DNA from 3 places in the Streptomyces sp. KPB2 genome. Region 1 is predicted to be linked to each of the others. Evidence: riboswitches for the same ligand, from Rfam matches in the RefSeq annotation. Region 1 holds a riboswitch; each other region holds the start of a gene.
The links. Region 1 has a riboswitch for cobalamin ahead of D1J63_RS08440 (energy-coupling factor ABC transporter permease). Riboswitches for the same ligand answer to the same signal wherever they lie in the genome.
Positions count from the first base shown of each region.

Region 2: another riboswitch for cobalamin. It lies ahead of D1J63_RS28495 (cobalamin biosynthesis protein); the one in region 1 lies ahead of D1J63_RS08440 (energy-coupling factor ABC transporter permease).
Region 3: another riboswitch for cobalamin. It lies ahead of D1J63_RS01685 (ABC transporter substrate-binding protein); the one in region 1 lies ahead of D1J63_RS08440 (energy-coupling factor ABC transporter permease).

Region 1 is NZ_CP034353.1:1,956,468-1,963,629, reverse strand. Features, by position in the region: gene D1J63_RS08455 (ATP-binding cassette domain-containing protein) at 1-373, opposite strand, end outside; gene cbiQ (cobalt ECF transporter T component CbiQ) at 382-1,131, opposite strand; gene D1J63_RS08445 (energy-coupling factor ABC transporter substrate-binding protein) at 1,132-1,488, opposite strand; gene D1J63_RS08440 (energy-coupling factor ABC transporter permease) at 1,485-2,183, opposite strand; cobalamin riboswitch at 2,213-2,399, opposite strand; gene D1J63_RS08435 (MerR family transcriptional regulator) at 2,470-3,063, opposite strand; gene D1J63_RS08430 (potassium channel family protein) at 3,145-3,645, opposite strand; gene D1J63_RS08425 (chloride channel protein) at 3,792-5,153, opposite strand; gene D1J63_RS08420 (hypothetical protein) at 5,448-5,912, shown strand; gene D1J63_RS08415 (FAD-binding and (Fe-S)-binding domain-containing protein) at 6,080-7,162, opposite strand, start outside.
Region 2 is NZ_CP034353.1:6,322,586-6,329,747, forward strand. Features, by position in the region: gene cobN (cobaltochelatase subunit CobN) at 1-1,135, opposite strand, end outside; gene D1J63_RS28490 (cobyric acid synthase) at 1,132-2,640, opposite strand; gene D1J63_RS28495 (cobalamin biosynthesis protein) at 2,637-3,626, opposite strand; cobalamin riboswitch at 3,732-3,877, opposite strand; gene D1J63_RS28500 (hypothetical protein) at 4,026-4,247, opposite strand; gene pitH (low-affinity phosphate transporter PitH) at 4,282-5,535, opposite strand; gene D1J63_RS28510 (class II aldolase/adducin family protein) at 5,761-6,483, shown strand; gene D1J63_RS28515 (alpha/beta fold hydrolase) at 7,030-7,162, shown strand, end outside.
Region 3 is NZ_CP034353.1:378,117-385,278, reverse strand. Features, by position in the region: gene D1J63_RS01695 (M56 family metallopeptidase) at 1-314, shown strand, start outside; gene D1J63_RS01690 (fasciclin domain-containing protein) at 636-1,295, shown strand; cobalamin riboswitch at 1,356-1,542, shown strand; gene D1J63_RS01685 (ABC transporter substrate-binding protein) at 1,696-2,682, shown strand; gene D1J63_RS01680 (iron chelate uptake ABC transporter family permease subunit) at 2,739-3,743, shown strand; gene D1J63_RS01675 (ABC transporter ATP-binding protein) at 3,740-4,513, shown strand; gene D1J63_RS01670 (NAD(P)H-dependent oxidoreductase) at 4,546-5,001, opposite strand; gene abc-f (ribosomal protection-like ABC-F family protein) at 5,080-6,714, opposite strand; gene D1J63_RS01660 (hypothetical protein) at 6,973-7,155, shown strand.

The DNA of each region.
Region 1 (7,162 bases):
TCAGCGGCCCGAAGGACACGTCCTGGGCGACCGAGGCCGCGAAGAGCTGGTCGTCCGGGTCCTGCACCACCAACTGCACCGTGGTCCGCAACCGGGTCAGCCCCTTGCGGTCGTACGTCACCGGCTCCCCGCCGACCGTCAACGTCCCCGCACGCGGCCTGAGTCCGCCGCTGAGCAGCCGCATCAGCGTGGTCTTGCCACTGCCGTTGCGGCCGAGCAGCGCCAGCGCCCGTCCCTCCCGCACCGCGAAGTCCAGCCCCGTCAGCACGTCCGGGCCCTCCTCGTACGCGAAGGACGCGCCCCGCAGGGCGACCAAGGCAGGGGCGGGAGCGGCGGCGGGGGCGGAGTCCGGTTCCGGTTCCGGTGACCGCACCGGTTCGTTCACGACAGGGGTCCTTCCAGTACGAGGGTGAGGCAGGCCAGCGCCGCCAGCAGCGCGACGCTCGCCGCCGTGAACGGCACCGAGACCCGCGCCTCGGGCACCAGCACGCGCAGGGTGCCGTCGTAACCGCGCCCGGCGAGCCCCGACTGGAGCCGCGCCGCCCGGTCGAAGGCCCGCACGAACGCGGTGGCGCCCAGCCCGCCGAGCGAACGCCAGGTCGCGGCCCGGGTGGTGTGTCCGAGCCGGGCCGCCTGTGCCTCCCTGATCCGGCGCACGGAGTCCAGCAGCAGGAAACTCATCCGGTACGTCACCAGCGCCACGTCCACGACCGGCGCCGGCACGCCGGCCCGCACCAGCCTCGGCAGCAGGTCGGACATCGGCGTGGTGAACGCGAACAGCAGCACCCCCAGCGAGGCCGCCGAGGTGCGCAGCAGCAGCTCGCCCGCGCGCACCGCACCGCCGTCGGCCGTCGTCAGGAACCCGTCCGGGCCCCCGACCTGCACGAGGAGCGGCAGCGCACCCGTCACGCAGAAGCCCAGCGGCACCCGGTACGCCCGCCACAGCCGGCGCCCCGGCACACCCGCCGGGCCCAGCAGCACCGTCAGCGCCGCCACCAGCACCAGCGCGGCACCCGGCCAGGGCGGCAACGAGATCGCCAGCACGGTCAGGCCGAGACCGAGCACGGCCTTGTCCACGGGATGGCGGCGGCGCCAGCGACTGCCGTGCGCCGCCGCGTCGATCGGCAGCACTCAGTCCCCTTCGGGGGTGTCCCGCGACACCGACGTGGCCTCGGCGGCCGCCATCGCCCGCTGCTCGCCCTGCCGCCGGCCCCGGCGCAGCCCGAAGTAGTACGCCAGCACGCCCGCGCCGAGCGCGGCCTGCAGCGCGAACAGCGCCGACTCGACCTCCCCGGACGGCGGTTCGTACAGCGGGGAGAACCACGGCTCGTAGTCCGGCTCGATCTCCGTGATGGCCGTCTCCGCCTCCGCGTCGGCCCCGGCGAACGGCTCCTCCTTGTGGTCGCCCAGCCCCAGCACCAGCGGCAGCACCGCCAGCGCGGCCACGGCGAGCAGCAGTAGGGTGTTGATCTTCGCGTTGCGGCTCATCGGGCCACCGCCTCCCGCTTCCGCTCGCCGGACCGGGTCAGCAGCACGCCCAGCCGGGTCAGTTCGCCCTTGCTGGACTGCACGAGCAGCCGCATCACGATCACCGTGAGCAGGCCCTCGCTCACCGCCAACGGGATCTGCGTGACGGCGAAGATGGACCCGAACTTGCCGAGCGCGCCCAGGAACCCGCTGCTCGGGTCGGGGAAGGCCAGCGCCAGCTGCACGCTGGTCACGCAGTACGTGGACAGGTCGGCGACGAACGCGCCGAAGAACACGGTGACCATCAGCGGCACGTCCCAGCGGCGCAGCAGCCGGTAGACGCCGTACCCGGCCCAGGGGCCGACGATCGCCATCGAGAAGACGTTGGCGCCGAGCGTGGTCAGCCCGCCGTGGGCGAGCAGCAGTGCCTGGAAGAGCAGGGTGATGGTGCCCAGGACCGCCATGATCGGCGGCCGGAACAGGATCGCGCCCAGACCGGTGCCGGTTGGGTGCGAGCAACTCCCGGTGACGGACGGCAGTTTCAGGGCCGACAGGACGAACGTGAAGGCTCCGGAGGCGCCGAGGAGCAGCGTGCTCTCCGGGTGCTCCCTGACCTCACGGGTGAGTGACCGGACTCCGTGGACGACGAACGGCGCGGACGCGACACCCCAGGCGATCGCGTGCGCCGGTGGCAGAAAGCCCTCGGCTATGTGCATGGCTCAGCAGACCCTCTCCAGCACCTCGTGGATGGACGACGCGCCTTGGCCGGTCTCCTGGCTTACGGGTACCACCGCCCGTGCTCCGCCTTCCCGGATCGCAAGCGATCCAGTGGCTGCCCGCGAGGGCCGGAGCCGGACTTCCCGATTCACAGTGGCGAGGGCCGCACCGGCATCACACCGGATTTCCCGTTCACCAAGGCGTGGCGACAGTAGTGCTCCCACGGGGGTGGGCACAAGCGGGCCTCGGGCCGGACGGACACCCCGCCGATACGCCCCACAGGCCTCAGGGCTGCGGAAACGCCCGGCCCCGCCGCTCGGACATCAGCCGCCTCTCGTCCTCGCCCATCGTGGCGAAGATCTCCGCGCGCCTGTGGTGCAGGGCACGCACCTCCTCCTCGCCGAGCGACTCGGCCCAGCGGCGGCGCGCCTCGCCCAGGCGGGCGACCTCTTCCGGCGTCAGGGGGCGTTCCACGGCGGTCATCTCCTCGATCACGTCCAGATAGGCCTCGGTCGAGCCGTCGGCGGCGGCGTCCAGCGCGCTCAGCGCGCCGAGCAGCCTCAGCCGCAGCCCGGCGGTCTGCCGCAGCCGCTCCTCGACGACGTCGAGCTGGCGCCGGATCAGTTCCGTCGGATCGTGGTCCGGCTCGGCGTCCAGCACCGCGCGGATCTGCGCCAGGGGGAGCCCGAAGCTGCGCAGCGCCAGGACCCGGTGCAGGCGCCGGACGTCGTCGGCGTCGTAGCAGCGGTGGCCGCCCTCACTGCGGGCGGACGGGGTGAGCAGCCCGAGCCGGTCGTAGTAGCGCAGGGCGCGGATACTCAGCCCGGTCTCCCGTGCGAGTTCGCCGATGCGCCGGGTGGCGCCGGTCGTCTGTGTCATGGGGTTCCTCCGGGCTCCTCCCTGCGGGTGCGGCCGAGGCCGAGGCTAGGGGGTGACGCGGCGGCAGCTTCAAGGCCCGCCTCAGCGCGAGCGGCCCCGCTCGGGCCGTCGGACCACCATGTCCCGCATCCGGGTGGTCAGCGCGGTCGCGGCGGCCGTGAGGAAGACGAAGCTGTACGTGATCTGAAGGACGGTCACGACCCGCGCGGCCTGGCCCCGCGGCGTGATGTCGCCGTACCCGACGGTGGCCAGCGTCACCACGGTGAAGTACAGGGCGTCGATCTTGGTGTGCAGCCCGCTGAACTCGCCCGGCGACTTGGCCAGGGCGTAGTACGAGGCCGAGAAGACGTGCACGGACAGGACGATCAGCAGGGAGATGACCACGCCGGGCCGGCTGTCCGGACGGTTGAGGAGCACGTGCCGGATCTGCCGGAGCAGCAGCACGGCCACGACGGTCAGCAGGACGGCGAACAGCACCCAGCTCAGCACGGGGCGCTGCGGGCCCAGGTGGTCGAGGGGGAGCAGGAAGTAGGCGACGACCACGGCGGCCGCGATCCCGACCCGCACGAGCCAGGGCCTCACGGCGTCCCAGCCGGTACGGCGGTGGGCGCCCCGGCCGGCCGTTCCGTCCGCGGGGGCCGCCGGGGCCGTGGGGTCCCTCCGGTCCGCGGGGTCCTTCCGGTCCGCGGGGTCCGTGGGGTCGGGGTCTTCGGGGCCCGTCGCGCCGGTCACCGTTCCGCCGCTCCCGTCGTCGGCGCTCCGCCCGGCGTCCTGCCCGCCCCCGGCCCGTCCCGGCGCACCAGCTGGGCGACGACGAAGGCGACGACCGAGGCCATGACGATCAGCGGCATCTGGTCGTGGGCGTCCCGCCCCATCAGCAGCGCCGCCAGGACCGCGCTGGCCAGCGGCAGCCCCGTCACCGCGGCCGCCGCGGCGGAGATGCCGAGGGCGAGGGCCGGGGTCGCGCCGAAGCCGGGCAGTCCGGAACAGGCCAGGGCGGCCGCCGCGCCCAGCAGCACGGACGGGAAGATCGGGCCGCCGCGCAGGGCGCCCAGCGCGATGCCCCAGGCCAGCCCCTTGCACGCGACCAGCGCCACGAGCGCCCCCACGGACCAGGCGTGCGGGTGCGCGGCGAGCTCGGCGAGGGTGGCCTGCCCGGACAGCGCGGCCTCGGCCGGGGAACGGCCCGTGATCAGCGCGTACGCGGCGACACAGACGCCGACCGCGGTGGCGCAGGCGACGGTGCGGGCCGCCGTGCGCTGCCGGGTCCAGGTGACCGTGCGGTGGCCCAGCCCGCGGGCCAGCGTGACCAGTACGGCGATCAGGGCGGCCGTGGGAAGGCCCCACAGGAAGTCGCCCGCGTCCGGACCGGCCTGCGGCGGCAGCTCGGGCAGGGCCAGCGCGCCGATCTTCAGCCCCGTCCACTGCCCGAAGCCGGTGAAGACCAGGGCGCCCGTCGCGCTGGCCAGCAGACAGGGCAGCAGCAGCGCGACCAGCTGCGTCCCGGCGAGCCCCGCCCCCTCGATGAGCAGGACCGCCGCCGCGATCGGGCCGCCGAGGATGGTGGAGATCGCGGCGGTGGAGCCGGCCGTGGCGAGGATCGCGCTCGCCCGCTGGTCCGCGCCGCCGCCCGCCCGCCGCAGCGCCAGCAGGGCGAGCCCGCTGCCGACCGCCATGAGCGGGGCCTCCGGGCCCAGTACGACGCCGAGCGGCAGCGTGGCCAGCGCGGCGAGCACCGCGCCGGGCAGGGCCCGGGGGCCGACGGGCGCGCCGCCCAGGCCGTTCACCGGCAGATGGCCGCCGCCGCCCGGCATCCGGGTCACGATCGGTGCCAGGATCAGCCCGGCCAGGACCAGCGCGGGCAGCGGCCACCACCAGGGCGGGGTGTCGTAACCGGCCGCCTCGGGCAGCGAGGTCCACACCCAGTGCTGCAACTCGTGCTGGAGCCCGACGAAGAAGAAGCAGGCCAGCGCGATGGGAACGCCGAGCAGCACGCACAGCAGCAACAGCCGCCGGTAGCCGGGGCTGAGCAGGGTCTCCCGCAGCGACTGCTCCGCCCGGTCCGGGACGGCGTTCGCCGGCGCGGTCACGGAACCCGTGCGCGCCGCCCGCGCCCGGACAGCGGGCCCCGCCGGGGCAGCGGCCGACTCGTCACACGCCCTCCTTCTTCCGCCCCGGGTCCTCGCGTCACCCGGGGCAGCGGATGGCTTCAGTCAACGCGAGTCCGCGAACGACCGCACGCGCACACCCGTGGGCGGTTCACCCGTCCGGCGGACCCACGTGGCCGGGGAGCGCGGACGCCCGCAGGCTCTAACAGACCTGTCGGTGCCGTCGGCGCCGGTGGGCAGCTGCCCCGTACGGGGGACACAGAAAGGACTCCGCTCATGAGCCAGCACGCCGAACCCTCTCCCGGCCGGCCGTCCCACGAAGGCGACGCCTCCTGGGCCCAGCGCTCGGGCGACCGCGCCAGCGGCTGGGTGACCGGCGGTGTCGTCTTCGCGGGCGTACTGCTGCTGCTGAACGGCGCCCTCGCCGTCCTGCAGGGCATCGCGGCCATCGCCGAGGACGACGTGTACGCCCGTATCGGCACCTACGTCTACGAGATGAACCTCACCGGCTGGGGGATCGTCCACGTCGTCCTGGGCGCCCTCGTGTTCATCACCGGGTACGGCCTGCTCAAGGACATGGCCTGGGCGCGGATGGCGGGCATCGTCCTGGCCTCGCTGAGCCTGATCGCCCAGTTCCTGTTCCTGCCGTACTCGCCCGTCTGGTCCGTGATCATGATGGCGATCGACGTGTTCGTGATCTGGGCCCTGGCCCGGCGCCAGGAGAGCTCCTCCCGCGTCTGAGCCCCCGCGCCCCCGGCGGTCACCCCGGGCACGCCGACGGCCCCCCGGCACACGGCGGTCACCCCGCGTCCGCGGCGGTGACCGCCCCCGTGTCCGGGGAGTTCGTCCACGCGGGCTCCCGGACACGGGGCCGAACCACCTGGGCAAGTCGCCCCCCCCGTGCCCGCTCAGTGGCGGCGCAGGCTCCGGGCCAGCACCGCCGCCGCCCCCGCGGTGCCCACCGCGGCCGCCGCCGTGCCCGCGAGGGCCAGGACCCGGGCCCGGCGGCTCGGGACCCCCGGACGGGCGCCCGGCGCCGTGCCGTACGCACTGCCCGGGACCTCGGGGTGGGTCGCAGGGCCGCCCGGCAGGGCCGAGGCCAGCAACTCCGCCAGGTGCACGCCCTCGTGGCCGCCGCTGTCGAACTCGTGGATCTGGGTGCGGCAGCTGAACCCGTCCGCGAGGACGACGGTCGACTCGTCCTCCTCCCGCAGCCGGGGCAGCAGCACCCGCTCCGCGCACGCCTCGCTCACGTCCAGATGTCCGCGCTCGAAGCCGAAGTTGCCGGCCAGCCCGCAGCAGCCGGAGTCCAGCCGTTCCGCGTCCACCCCGGCCCGGCGCAGCAGCTCCCGGTCGGCCTCCCAGCCCAGTACCGCGTGCTGGTGGCAGTGCACCTGGGCCAGCGCACGCGCGGACCGCTCGGGCACCCGCGGCGGTTCGTAGCCGGGGGAGTGCTCGGTGAGCAGCTCCGAGAGCGTCACCGTCTGCTCGGCCAGCCGGCGTACGTCCTGGTCGCCGGGGAACAACTCGGCCGCGTCCGCCCGGAAGACGGCCGTGCAGCTCGGCTCCAGCGCCACGACCAGGCCGCCCGACCGGACGTGACCGGCCAGGGCCCGCACGGTGCGGGTGAGGACCTTCTCCGCCGTGCCGAGCTGTCCCGTGGAGATCCAGGTCAGCCCGCAGCACAGCGCCTCGTCCGGCAACCGCACCCGCCAGCCCGCGTGTTCGAGGACCCGTACCGCCGCCCGGCCGATGTGCGGGTGGAAGTGGTTGGTGAACGTGTCCGGCCACAGCAGCACCGAGCCGCGGTGCCCGTCGCCCTCCGGCTCGTGGTCCGCGAACCACTGCTCGAAGGTCCGCTCCGCGAACAGCGGCACCTCCCGGTCCGCCACCCCCGCCACCAGCACCGCGGCCTTCGACAGCAGCGGGGCGTGCGTGAGCGCGTTGACGACCGGCCCCAGCCGGGTGCGGCCCACCACCTGCGCGAGCGC
Region 2 (7,162 bases), 4.4 Mb from region 1:
CCTCGGAGGGGTACTCGGTGACCCCGTACCCCGCGTCCCTGAGCGCGTCCAGCACCCGCACCGCCGACGCCGGCGTGTCGAGACCGACCGCGTTGCCGACCCGGGAGTGCTTGGTCGGGTACGCCGTGAAGACCAGCGCGAGCTTCTTCTCGGCGTTCGGCTTGTGCCCGAGCGCCGCGTGCCGTACGGCGATCCCGGCGACGCGCGCGGCCCGCTCGGGGTCGGCGACGTAGACCGGCACGTCGTCCGGGCCCTGCTCCTTGAAGGAGAACGGCACCGTGACCAGCCGCCCGTCGAACTCCGGGATCGCGACCTGCATCGCCGCGTCCATCGGGGAGAGCGCGGCGTCCGAGGCCTCCCAGGCGGCCCGGGAGGAGGTGAGGCAGAGTCCTTGCAGCACCGGGATGTTCAAGTCGGCCAGCGCCCCGATGTCCCACGCCTCCTCGTCACCGCCTGCCGACGCCTGCGAGGCGTGCGTGCCGCCCGCCGCGAGGACGGTGGCGACCAGGGCGTCGGCCCGGCCCAGCAGCTCGTACAGCCCCGGGTCCGCGCCGCGCAGCGAACCGCAGTACACCGGCAGCGCGTTGGCGCCGCGCGCCTCGATCGCGTCGCACAGCGTGTCGACGAACGCGGTGTTGCCGCTGAGCTGGTGGGCGCGGTAGAAGAGCACGCCGACCGTGGGACGGCCCTCGATGAAGGGGCCTTCGCCGTGGACGCCGTACTCCGGCATCTTCCGCGGCTCGTCGAAGCCCTCGCCGGTCAGCAGCACCGTGTCGGACAGGAACCGGGCGAGCTGGGTGAGGTTGTCGGGGCCGCCCTCGACCAGGTAGCGCAGCGCCTGAGCCACCACCCCGGCCGGAACCGACGACTCGGCCATCAGCTCCGCGTCCGGCACGCTCTCGCCGCCGAGCAGGACCGTCGGGAGGCCGGCGGCCCTCAGCGCGGCCAGCCCGTCCTCCCAGGCGCGCTTGCCACCGAGCAGGCGGACGACGGCGAGGTCCGCGCCATCGACCAGGTCCGGCAGCTCCTCGCGGACGTCGATCCGGGTCGGGTTGCCGATCCGGTAGGCGGCGTCCGACGCGCGGGCCGCCAGCAGGTCCGTGTCGGCGGTCGACAACAACAGCACAGTGCTCATGCGGGCGCTCCCGGTGGAATGAAGGGCAGTCCTTGCGGCGCGCCGGACTCGATGAGCCGCCACAGCGCGTCGGTGTCCGCGTGGTGTTCGATCAGGTCGCCGAGCCGGTCGAGCTGCTCCTCGCGCAGCGCGGCGAACGAGGTGTCGGGGGCCGGCACGAAGCGGCGGCCCGCGGCGGCGGCCACCTCGCGCAGGAACGCCCGCCGGAAGCCGTCCGACTCCAGCGAGCCGTGCCAGTGCGTCCCCCAGGTCTGGCCGACCCGGCAGCCGTCCAGGAAGGGTTCACCTGCTACGACTTCGGCGACCCCGTGGTGGATCTCGTACCCCTCGACGCGCTCGCCGAGGGCCTCGCCCACCGGCCGGGTGAGGGTCTTCTCGCGGTCGAACCGCACCCGGACGGGCAGCAGCCCCAGCCCGTCCACGTGCCCGGCGCGGGACTCGACGTCGTCCTCGATGTGCTCGCCGAGGAGCTGGAAGCCGCCGCAGATCCCGAGCACGGGCCGCTGCTCGGCGGCCCTCCGGGCGATCGCGTCCGCGAGCCCCCGCTCCCGCAGCCACTGAAGTGCCCGCACCGTCCCGCGCGTCCCCGGCACGATCACCAGGTCGGCGTCGGCCAGCTCCTCCGGCCGGTCCACGAACCGCACGACCACGCCCGGTTCGGCGGCCAGCGCGTCCACGTCCGTGAAGTTGGACATCAGCGGGACCGCGCAGACGGCGATCCGCAGCACGTCCTCGCCGACCGGCGGCGCGACGGCCGACTCCCGCACCGTGCCGCGCAGCGAGACGCGCAGGCCGTCCTCCTCGTCGATGCCGAGCCCGTGCCGGAACGGCAGCACGCCGTACGTCCGCCGCCCGGTGAGGCCGTGCAGCATCTCCAGCCCGGGCTCCAGGAGCGACACGTCGCCCCGGAACTTGTTCACGAGGAACCCGGCGACCAGCGCCTGGTCCTCGGGCGCCAGCAGCGCCACCGTGCCGAAGAAGGAGGCGAAGACGCCGCCGCGGTCGATGTCGCCGACGACCAGGACGGGGAGGCCGGCGCCCCGCGCGATCCCCATGTTGACGATGTCGGTGCGGCGCAGGTTGATCTCGGCCGGGCTGCCCGCGCCCTCGCAGATCACCGCGTCGTGGGAGGCGCGGAGTTCGGCGAGCGAGTCGAGCACCGTGCCGAGCAGCCGCTCCTGACGTCCACCGTGGTAGCCGCGGGCGCTCATCTCGCCGACGGGCCTGCCCAGCAGCACGACCTGGCTGCTGCGCTCCCCGCCGGGCTTGAGCAGCACGGGGTTCATGTGCGCGGTCGGCTCCACCCGGCAGGCCTGGGCCTGCATCGCCTGGGCCCGTCCGATCTCGGCGCCCTCGCGGGTCACGAAGGAGTTGAGCGACATGTTCTGCGCCTTGAAGGGCGCCACCTTCACGCCCTGGCGCACCAGCCAGCGGCAGATCCCGGCGGTGACGACGCTCTTGCCGGCGTCGGAGGTGGTGCCGGCGACGAGCAGGCCACCGTTCATGACGTACGTCCCTTCGTGACGCCCCGGTTCTTCGAGGAGGCGGCCTGTCGCACGAGCAGCCGCGCGCCCGCGCACACGCCCAGCGCCAGCCAGCCCACGCGCCGGGACAGGCGTACGGCACGGTCGATGTCGCCGGTGCCGGACGCCCGTACGGCGCGGCCCGCCGCCCCGTTGAGGACGGGCCGGTGCTCGATGCGCCCGCCGTAGGAGAGCGTCCCGCCGAGCCGCACGCCGAGGGCGCCCGCGAACGAGGCCTCCACGGGCCCGGCGTTGGGGCTCGGGTGCCGTGCGGCGTCCGCGCGCCAGGCCCGTACGGCGCCCCGCGGGTCGCCACCGGCGACGGTGGTCAGTACGGCGGTCAGGCGGGCGCCCGGCCAGCCCGCGAGGTCGTCGAGGCGGGCCGAGGCCCAGCCGTAGCGGCGGTACCGGGGCGACTTGTGGCCGACCATCGCGTCCAGCGTGTTGACGGCGCGGAAGCCGAGCAGCCCCGGCACTCCGGCGACGGCACCCCACACGAGGGCGCCCACGACCGCGTCCGAGGTGTTCTCGGCGACGGACTCCACGACGGCCCGGGCGATTCCGTCGGCGTCCAGCGCCTGCGGGTCCCGCCCGCACAGGTGCGGCAGCCGGGCCCGGGCCGCCTCGACGTCCCCGGCCTCCAGGGCACGGCCGACGGCCTTCGCCTCGCGGGCCAGCGAGGTGCCGCCGACCACGGCCCAGGTGGCCGCCGCGGTCAGGGCGACGGAGGCGGCGGGGGAGCGGCGTACGGCACGGGAGGCGGCCAGCCCGAGGGCGGCGGCGCCACCGGCACACACGGCGGTGTGCACGGCGCCCCGGCCCCGGTGGTCCCGCCACAGCACCTGTTCCACGGCGCCCGCGGCACGGCCGAACGCGGCGACCGGGTGTCCGCGGCGCGGGTCGCCGAGGAGGAGGTCGCCGAGGAGGCCGGCGGTGGCGCCGTACGCGAAGACGCGTCCGGCACGCATGGGCTCAGCCGGTCACACGGGCAGGGAGGCACCTGGTACGGGGCGTCGAGCGGTGGCGGCAGCCGGGCATCGCGTCATGTCCTCACTCAGGGTGTCCACGCCCTGGTTCGAAGAGTCCGGCGGTGAGAGTTCCTGGCTCCCGGGGGTTCCTGTTCCCCGGTCACAGTGGCGGGACCGCGCCGGATTCGCACCGGGCTTCCTCTCCTGCCGCCGTAGATGGCCCAGGAAGTCCACCACGGTCCGCGAACACCCGTCAACCTGGCGTTGACCTGCGACGGGGGAGTGTGCGAAGGCCCACACAGGCGCGGTGTGCGCCGGCACGCGAAAAGGCGGGGCGCGGAACGGTTCGAGTCCGTTCCGCGCCCCGCCCCGCAGCGTGCGCCCGCGGCCGGGCGACGCTCAGGCGACGATCAGATAGATCCCGTACGCCACCGCCGCCGTGCAGGCCGCGAAGCAGGCGTACGCGCCGGCGACCGCGAGGGTCGCGGTGCCGCCCTGGGCGACGGCCCGCTCCTGGCGGGAGAGGCCGACGATGCCGAGGGTGAACAGGCCCACCAGGGCCACCGTGACCACGAGGCTGACGCCGAAGACGGAGCCGAGGGCTGCCCAGTCGATGCTCATGGAGGTTCGCTTCCTTCGTACCCGGGACGCGGGCTCAGACGGTGGTGGCCGAGGGGGCCTTGGGGTCGGGGGTGGCGGCCGGGGCCGCGACGGTGGCCGTCAGGTCCTCGGTGGTGCCCGCCGGGGGCGGCGACACGGCGGCCATCGCCGTGGTGACCACACCGGCCGGCTCGGCGGCCCCGGGCTCTCCGGTGTCGACGACGTTGGTGTGGTCGACGACCTCGCGGCGGGAGATCCGCCAGATCGCGAAGCTGGAGGCGACCAGGAAGACCGCGACCAGGGCCGTGCCCCAGTCGCCGGCGCGGCAGACCCACTCGGCGAGCGCGGCGACCAGGGCCGCGGCGGGCAGCGTCAGGCCCCAGGCGACGAACATCCGGGTGGCCGTGGACCAGCGGACCACGCCGCCCTTGCGGCCGAGACCCGCGCCCATGACCGCACCGGAGACCGAGTGCGTGGTGGAGAGGGAGAAGCCGAGGTGGGAGGAGGCCAGGATGACCGTCGCGGCGCTGGTCTGGGCGGCGAAGCCCTGCTGCGGCTGGAGGTCGGTCAGGCCCTTGCCCATGGTGCGGATGATGCGCCAGCCGCCCAGGTAGGTGCCGAGCGCGATGGCCAGGCCCGCGGACAGGATGACCCACACCGGCGGGTCCGAGTCGGGGGCGAGCGAGCCGCCGGCGATCAGGGCGAGGGTGATGATGCCCATCGTCTTCTGGGCGTCGTTGGTGCCGTGCGCCAGCGAGACCAGGCCGGCGGAGGCGATCTGGCCGGCGCGGTAGCCCTTCGCGGCGGCCCTGCCGTCGGCCTTGCGGCCCAGCGAGTACGTCATCCGGGTCGCGAGCAACGCCGCGAGGCCGGCCACGATCGGGGCGGCGATCGCGGGGAGGAGCACCTTGGTGACGAGCACGTCGCCGTTGACCGCGCCGATGCCGGCCGAGGCGACGGCGGCACCGATCAGGCCGCCCATCAGGGCGTGCGAGGAGCTGGACGGGAGTCCGACCAGCCAGGTCAGCAGGTTCCAGAGGATCGCGCCGACCAGTGCGGCGAAGATGACCTCGGGACGGATGCCGGTCTCGTCGACGAGACCCTTGGAGATCGTGTTGGCGACCTCCACGGAGAGGAAGGCGCCTACAAGGTTGAGGACGGCGGACATCGCCACCGCCACCTTGGGCTTGAGCGCACCGGTCGAAATGGTCGTTGCCATCGCGTTCGCGGTGTCGTGGAAACCGTTCGTGAAATCAAACGCGAGTGCGGTTACCACCACAATCGCGAGGATCAGCGAGAAGCTTTCCATTTACCCAGGCAATCGTTCGAGGTCGTTGGCGCGTCGAACGTAGGTAACCAGGGTGAACGGAAGATGAACTGAGCAGGGCGTCACGGTGACCGGAAGCGGTGTCCGAGCCTCCCTCTGCGTGCCCGCTCCGGTGCTCTCCGGAGACGTCCCTGGCAGGATCACCGGGAGGCCGTTCGGCGACGGCACGCGAGGGGCCCGCGGACGGCCCGGGAGGAGACGGTGACTGTGACGTATTCGCGGGCCGGAGGGGCGGAAGGGGCCGCTGAGCCGGCCCGGGAAACGGCCGGGGACCCGACCGCGGAGCCGGCCCGGGAGGCGGCCTGGGCGGAACTCGTCGCGACGGCCCGGCGGACGGTCGCCGACGGGCTCGTGGTGGGCACCTCCGGGAACGTCTCGGTGCGCGTCGGCGACACGGTCCTGGTCACCCCGTCGGGTGTGTCGTACGACCGTCTGGCCGCGCACGACATGACCGGCGTCGACCTGGACGGACGGCAGGTGCTCGGCACCCTGGTCCCCACCAGCGAACTGCCCATGCACCTGGCCGTGTACCGCGCCGACCCCGGCGCCCGGGCCGTCGTCCACACCCACGCCGTGCACGCCACGGCGGTCTCGCTGCTCGTGCCCGAACTCCCGCCGGTGCACTACATGACCGCCGCGCTCGGCGGCCCCGTCCGGGTCGCCCCGTACGCGGCCTACGGCACCGACGAACTCGCCCGCGGCATGCTCGACGCCCTCGCCGGCCGCACCGGCTGCCTGCTCCGCAACCACGGCACCATCACCTACGGCGCCTCGCTCGACCAGGCCTACGACCGCACCGCCCAGCTCGAGTGGATGTGCCGCCTGTGGCTGACGGCCTCCTCGGTGCCGGGCCACTCGCCGTCCCTGCTGACACCGGCCCAACTGGCGGAGGTCGCGGAGCGCCTGCGGGGATACGGCCAGCGAGGCTGACACCGGGGCCGGTCCGGGCGCACCCGTCCGCCCGGCAGCCCCGCCGCACGACCCGAGTCCACTCGCCACCGGACCGATCCGTCCACACGCCGAGGCACCCGCGCCGCATGCCGGGCGCATCGGGCCGGACAGCGGACATCACACAGCGCGCCGAGACGCCGGGCGGGAAGATGCCGCGCGGGGGCCGGACGTGCCCCGCCGGGCCCGGAGGTGCCGCGCGCGGGCCGGAGGTGCTGCGTCGGGCCCGGAGGGCGCTGCGCCGGGTCCGGGGACGCCGTGGTGGCCCCGGAGGATGCCGCGTCGGGCCGGGAGGTGCCGCGCAGGGCGCGAGAGGGCGCAGTGTGCCCGGAGGGTGCCGCAGTCGAACGCCCAGCCGTCGCGTCGGAGCAGCAGGGTCGCCCTTCGGTGGCGACGGGTGACCCGGGCGCGCCCTGTGATGCGTGGGTGGACGGCTCAGGGGGTACCGGCTACGGGACACGAGCACCCTCGTCACCCACTGTCACGCGTCCACTGGCCGCCCGAGGACTCCCCCAGGAGACTGGCCCCATGCGCACTGTCACCGCAACGGCAGCCGCCGTCACCGCAGCCCTGGCGACCGGGGCGGCGAGCGTCGCCGCCGGCCGGCTCGCCAGCGACGCCGCGCTCAAGGCGCCCCCCGGCCGGCCCCTGCCCACCGAGC
Region 3 (7,162 bases), 1.6 Mb from region 1:
GGTGGGCGGACGAGGCGGCCGCCCGGGCGGTCGGTGACCGCCGCGCCGTGGCGACCGCGATCGGCAAGGCGGCCCTCGTCTCGCGCGGCACCCCCGTCGCCACCCTCGCCGGTCTCGCGGCGCCCGGCCCGGTGCCCCGCCGGGTGGCCGCCCTGCTGCGGCCCGCTCCCGCCGTGCGCACCTGGCCCCCGGTGTTCACGTCGGTGGGCCTGGCGGCGTGGGCCGCGGCCGCCGGAACCGCCGTCTCGGCGATGTCGTCCGCGAACGCCGCCGTCACCATGTTCCTCATCCTGCGGGCCGCGACGCCGTTCTGAGTACCCCTCACTCCCTGACGGGCGATGGTGGAACGCCGCAGGTCACAGAGGTGTCGGCCAACTTTCCTCACTCGATCGGGTGAGCGGGCAATCCGGGCCGGGAGCTGCTCCGGATTCCCCGTGTGAGGGAAGAACCGAGACCACGCCGACAGCGGACCGGCGACTGACCCCGTAACCCGGGTCGGCCGGCCACCACGTGAACGGCACCGCGTACTCGGCGGCCCGTCGCACACCACCCCCGTTCCGCACCCGACTTCAGCTCCGCACCACGACTTCGCGCCAACGCAGCCTTTGTGCTGCCCGTTTTCAGGGAGATCCGCCATGAACGCCCGTATCCGCCGCTCCGCAGTCGCCGTCGTCGCGGCCGCCGTACTGCCGCTGTCCCTGGCCGCCTGTTCCGACGACGGCGACAGCGGTTCCTCGGACTCCGCGCAGGCCGCCTCCTCGGCGCCCGCGGCGACCGACGACCAGTCGGCCGACACCTCCGGCGGCACGGCGGACTCCGACGAGCCCTTCGGTCCGGCCTGCTCCACGGTGCCGAAGGAGGGTGCCGGTTCGTTCGACGGCATGGCCAAGGACCCGGTCGCCACGGCCGCCTCGAACAACCCGGCCCTGTCCACGCTGGTGTCCGCGGTGAAGAAGGCCGGTCTGGTCGACACCCTCAACAACGCCGAGAACATCACGGTGTTCGCGCCCACCAACGACGCCTTCGCCAAGATCCCGAAGGCCGACCTGGACAAGGTCCTCAACGACAAGGAGATGCTCACCGACATCCTGACCTACCACGTCGTCGGCCAGAAGCTCGCGCCCGAGGACCTGGAGAACGGCTCCTTCGAGACGCTGCAGAAGTCCAAGCTGACCACCTCGGGCTCGGACGAGGCCTACAAGGTCAACGACTCCGCCAAGGTCGTCTGCGGCAACGTGAAGACCGCCAACGCCAACGTGTACATCATCGACACCGTCCTCATGCCCAAGAGCTGACCCACGGCCCCGGGGAGCGGGTCGGGCAGTGGCCCGCCCCCCGGCGCCGCGGTGGCGCTGTGGTAGCTTGCGCAAGCCAGTCGAACCCACCTGGTGGGTCAGGGAATCCGGTGCGAATCCGGAACTGACGCGCAGCGGTGAGGGGGACGGGCGGGACACGGGCCACTGGGCGGCGTACGCCGTCCGGGAAGGCGTTCCGTCCGGTCGAACCCGAGTCCGAAGACCTGCTGGCACCCGTGCCGCGTGCGGCGCGGGCCGCACCGTACGGACGGGCTTCGCGCATGAGCCCTCGACGCCAGAGGATCCTTCCTTGCCCGCAGCACGCACCGTCGGCCCCCGGCGCCTTCTCCCTTCCCGCCGCGCCCCGCGCGGTCCCGTACTGCTCCTGGCCGGCGCCCTGCTGGCCTCCGGCTGCGGTTCCGGCGCGGCCGGCGACGACCCGATCGCCCGGGCCGACGCGGCCGGTTATCCACGCACCGTCCACGACTGCGGCCACGACGTCCGGGTCGACGCGCCGCCGCGCCGGGCCGTCTCCCTCAACCAGGGCACCACGGAGATCCTGCTCTCGCTCGGCCTCGCCGACCGCATGGCGGGCACCGCCACCTGGACCGACCCGGTCATGAAGGGCCTGGAGAAGGCGAACGCCGGCGTCCCCCGGCTGGCCGACGACATGCCGTCCTTCGAGACGGTCCTGGACGCCGAACCCGACTTCGTCGCCGCCTCCTTCGCCTCCACGCTCGGCACCGGCGGCGTGGCCACCCGCGAACAGTTCGCGGAACTCGGCGTACCGGCCTACCTGTCCCCGTCCGACTGCGCGGGCAAGGACAACAGCGGCGACGGCGACGGCGTCCGGTCCGAGGCCCTGACCATGGACACCGTCTACGGCGAAGTCCGCGACCTGGCACGCCTCTTCGACGTCGAGCAGCGCGGCGAGCAGCTCGTCGCCGAGCTCAAATCCAGGGTGGCCAGGGCGACATCCGGCATCGACGCCTCCGGTGTCACCCTCATGTACTGGTTCGCCAACTCCACCTCGCCCTACCTCGCGGGCTGTTGCGGCGCCCCCGGCGTCATCACCCGCGCGGTCGGTGCGAGGAACGCCATGGACGACACCCACGAGGAGTGGCCGCAGGCCGGCTGGGAGACCGTCGCCGACCGGGACCCCGACGTCCTGGTCCTCGGCGACCTCACCCGCAGGTCACAGACGGCCGAGACGGCCGCGAAGAAGATCGAGTTCCTGGAGTCCGACCCCGTGACCAGGAACATGACCGCCGTCCGCGAGAAACGCTACGTGCTGCTCAGCGGGCAGGCCATGAACCCCACCATCCGTACCGTCGAGGGTGTGGAGCAGGTGGCGGCGGCACTGCGCGAGTTCGGGCTCGCCAAGTGACGTCCGCGAGCCGGGCCGACTCCGTCCCCGGCACGGGCGCACCCCGCCGTGCCCCTCTGACGTGGGCGGCGGCCGGGATCGTCGCCCTGTGCGCCTCCGTGGCCGTCGCCGTCACCATCGGCCCGGCGGACATCGGCGTCGCCGACGTGTGGTCCGTGATCGCCGCCCACCTCGGCGCCGGCACCACCGCCGGGGACGTGTCGCCGATCCGCGACGGCATCGTCTGGGACCTGCGGCTGCCCCGCACCCTCCTCGCGGCGGTGTGCGGCGCCGGACTCGCCGTGTGCGGGGCCGTGCTCCAGTCCCTGCTGCGCAACCCGCTCGCCGACCCCTTCGTCCTCGGCGTCTCCTCCGGCGCCTCGACCGGCGCCGTCCTGGTCGTCGTGCTCGGCGTGGGCGGCGGCGCGCTGTCCGTCCCCGGCGGGGCGTTCATCGGCGCGGTCTGTTCCTTCGCGCTGGTGATGCTGCTCAGCCACGGCCTCGGCGGCACCACGGACCGGGTGGTCCTCGCAGGCGTGGCGGCGATGCAGCTGTTCTCCGCGCTCACCTCCTTCGTGGTCATGACCGCCGCCGACGCCGAGACCACCCGCGGCGTGCTGTTCTGGCTGCTCGGCTCGCTCGGCGGCGCGGGCTGGAGCGACGTGTGGACCACCGCCGCGGTCCTGGTACTGGTCCTCGCCGTGTGCCTCGGGTACGCCAGGACCCTGGACGCCTTCGCCTTCGGCCAGGACGCGGCGGCCGCACTCGGCGTCCACGTGGCCCGCACCCGGCTGGTGCTGCTGTGCGCCACCGCCCTGCTCACCGCCGCCCTGGTCGCGTCGGCCGGCGCCATCGGCTTCGTCGGGCTGGTGCTGCCGCACGCGGTGCGGGCACTCACCGGCCCCGGACACGCCCGGCTGCTGCCGGTCTGCGCGCTCGCCGGCGCCGTGTTCCTGGTGTGGGTCGACACCCTGGCCCGTACCGTCCTCGAACCCCAGGAGGTCCCGGTGGGCGTGGTGACCTCGCTGATCGGTGTGCCGGCCTTCGTGCTCGTGCTGTACCGCACCAGGAGGGCACGGTGACCCTGAACGCCGAGCGGGTCTCCCGCACCGCCGGTGGCCGGCTGATCCTGGACGGCGTCGACCTGAGCCCGCGCACCGGCGCCATGACGGGACTGCTCGGGCCCAACGGCTCCGGCAAGTCCACCCTGTTGCGGCTGCTCGCCGGCGTTCTCTCCCCGACCTCCGGCCTCGTCACCCTCGACGGACGCCCCCTGGACCGGGTGGGCCGCAAGGACGTCGCCCGGCGCGTCGCCGTGGTGGAGCAGCAGACGGACACCCAGGTGGAACTGACGGTCCGGGACGTCGTCCGGCTCGGCCGCATCCCGCACCGCCGCGCCTGGACACCGGCGTCGGCGGCGGACGAGGACGCGGTGACCGACGCCCTGGACCGCACCGGTCTGACGGGTCGGGCGGACCGCCTCTGGCACACCCTCTCCGGCGGCGAACGCCAGCGCGTCCAGATCGCCCGTGCCCTGGCCCAGCAGCCGCGCGAACTCCTGCTCGACGAACCGACCAACCACCTGGACATCCAGCACCAGCTGGACGTGCTGGCCCTCGTCGCCGCCCTGCCCGTCACCAGCGTGGTCGCCCTGCACGACCTCAACCTCGCCGCGACGTACTGCGACCACCTCGTCGTCCTCTCGGAGGGACGGGTCGTGACCTGCGGCGAACCGGCGGAGGTCCTGACGGCGGACCTGGTCGCGAAGGTCTACCGCGTCGACGCCGAGATCACCCCCGCCGGCCCGGCCGGCCGCCCGCACGTGCGCTTCCGAGGCACACTGCCGGGCTAGGGCCTGCCCGACCATTCCCGTCCGCCGCGGGCTCAGTCGTCCATCAGACCGGCGGCGAGCGTGGCCCCCAGCTCCCAGCAGGCCTCCAGGTCGGCCTTGCCGGGCTCACCGGCCACGCTCACCGCGGGCGCCGCACGCTGCCAGCCGAGACCGGTCGTGACCGACTCGATGCCGCGCACCGCGCCCGTGGTGTCGCTGCCCCCGTGCACCCAGTACCCGAAGGGACGGCCGCGCGTCTCGTCCAGGCAGGGGTAGTAGACCTGGTCGAAGAAGTGCTTGAGCGCACCCGACATGTAGCCCAGGTTGGCCGGGGTGCCCAGCAGGAAGCCGTCCGCCTCCAGCACGTCGACGGCGGTCGCCGCCAGCGCCGCCCGCCGGACCACGCGTACCCCCTCGATCTCGGGCGCGGTCGCCCCGGACACGACGGATTCCAGCATCGCCCGACAGTTCGGCGACGGCGTGTGATGCACGATCAGCAAAGTGGCCACACCGGCAGCCTGCCGCCCGGCACCCCCCGACCGCAAACGGACACGATGGCGCCCGCGAGGTCCGCCCCCGCCGGCGCCCTACTCCTCGGGTGCCCCCGTCTCCGTCAGCTCGCCGTCGGCCAGCCGCAGCCAGCGCTCGACGCCGATCTCGCGCAGGAACCGCCGGTCGTGACTGACGACCACGAACGCACCCCGGTAGGAGTTCAGGGCGCTCTCCAGCTGGCCCACGCCGACCAGGTCGAGGTTGTTCGTCGGCTCGTCCAGGAGGAGCAGGTGCGGGGCCGGCTCCGCGCACAGCACGCAGGCGAGCGTGGCCCGCAGCCGCTCGCCGCCCGAGAGCAGGCCGACGGGCAGATGGGCGCGGGCACCCCGGAAGAGGAAGCGCGCGAGGAGGTTCATCCGCTCGGCCTCCGGCCGGTGCGGGGCGTACGCGGCGAAGTTCTCGGCGACGGTGCGTTCCTCGTCCAGCAGGTCGAGTCGCTGCGAGAGGTACGCCACGCGCCCGTCGGCACGCCGGATGTCGCCGTCCTCCGGATCCAGGTCGCCGTCGAGGAGCCGCAACAGCGTGCTCTTGCCCGCGCCGTTGGCCCCGGTCAGCGCGATCCGCTCGGGCCCCCGGACCGTCAGGTCGACGCCCGCCCCGGCGAACACCTCCCGCTCGCCGAGCCGGATCCGCAGCCCCTGACCAAGGAAGAGGGTGCGTCCGGCGGGGACGTCGGTCTCCGGCAGGTCCAGCGCGATGCGCTGTTCCTCGCGCAGCGAACGCTCCGCCTCGTCCAGCCGTGCCTTCGCCTCACCGACCCGGTTGGCATGGGTCTGGCCCGCCCGGCCCGCGGCCTCCTGCGCCCCGCGCTTCATGTTGCCCGCGAAGATGCGGGGCAGCCCGGCGTTCTTGAGGTTGCGGGCGGCGTTGCTCGCCCGGCGGTCGGCGCGCTCGCGGGCCTGCTGCAACTCCCGCTTCTCCCGCTTCAGCTCCTGCTCGGCGTTGCGGACGTTCTTCTCGGCGACCTCCTGCTCGGCACGGACCGCCTCCTCGTACGCGGTGAAGTTGCCGCCGTAGAAGCGCAGTTCGCCCCGGTCCAGTTCGGCGATGCGCTCCATGCGGTCGAGCAGCTCGCGGTCGTGGCTGACCAGCAGCAGACAGCCGCTGTAGTCCATCAGCACGTCCCGGAGCCTGTCGCGGGCGTCCGCGTCGAGGTTGTTGGTGGGCTCGTCGAGGAGGAGCACGTCGGGCCGCTTCAGCAGCTGGGCGGCGAGCCCGAGGGAGACGATCTGCCCACCGCTGAGCGTGCTCAGCCGCCGGTCCAGGGCGAGGCCGCCCAGGCCCAGGCGGTCGAGCTGGGCACGGGTGCGCTCCTCGATGTCCCAGTCGTCGCCGATGGTGGTGAAGTGCTCCTCGGCCACGTCTCCGGACTCCACGGCGTCGATGGCCCGGATCACGGCGTCGACGCCGAGGACCTCGGCCACGGTGAGGCCGCCCGTCAGCGGGAGGGCCTGCGGCAGATGACCCAGGACGCCGGAGACCGTCACGGAGCCCGCGGTGGGCCGCAGCTCACCGGCGATCAGTTTCAGCAGGGTGGACTTGCCGGCCCCGTTGGGGGCCACGAGACCCGTGCGGCCCGCGCCCACGGTGAAGGACAGGTCCTCGAAGACGGGTGTGTCGTCGGGCCAGGAGAAGGACAGCTGGGAGCAGCGCAGAACGGCGTCGGACATGGAGACGACCTCGTGGAGATGAGGGGCAGGAGTCGGACTTCTGCCCGGAGCGGAGGACAGGGAAATGGGAACGACGAAGGGGCCACTGCGACGGCGCTCACAAACGCCCGCTGCGGCCTACCGGAACCGGATCTCACCCGGAGATGTCGTCGTCACCCACCATGTCCGCCACTCCTCACCGCACGATCAACGACTCCACCAGCCTAACAGCCGGGCTCCCGCACCGGTCCGGTCGCCGGGTCGGACGGGGAGTCGGAGATGAGCATGTCGGTGCGGTGCGGGGCGGTGCGGGGCGGTGCGGGGCGGTGCGGTGCGGTGCGGTGCGGCCTGGAGTACGCCGTCGCCCGCGGCCTCGCCGGACTGCTCGCCCGCCCGCGCAACGCCTTGAACGGGTCGCGCACCAGCGGCCTCTTCCCCCGTCCGCCGCGCCGGTCCCCGTAGGACGCGG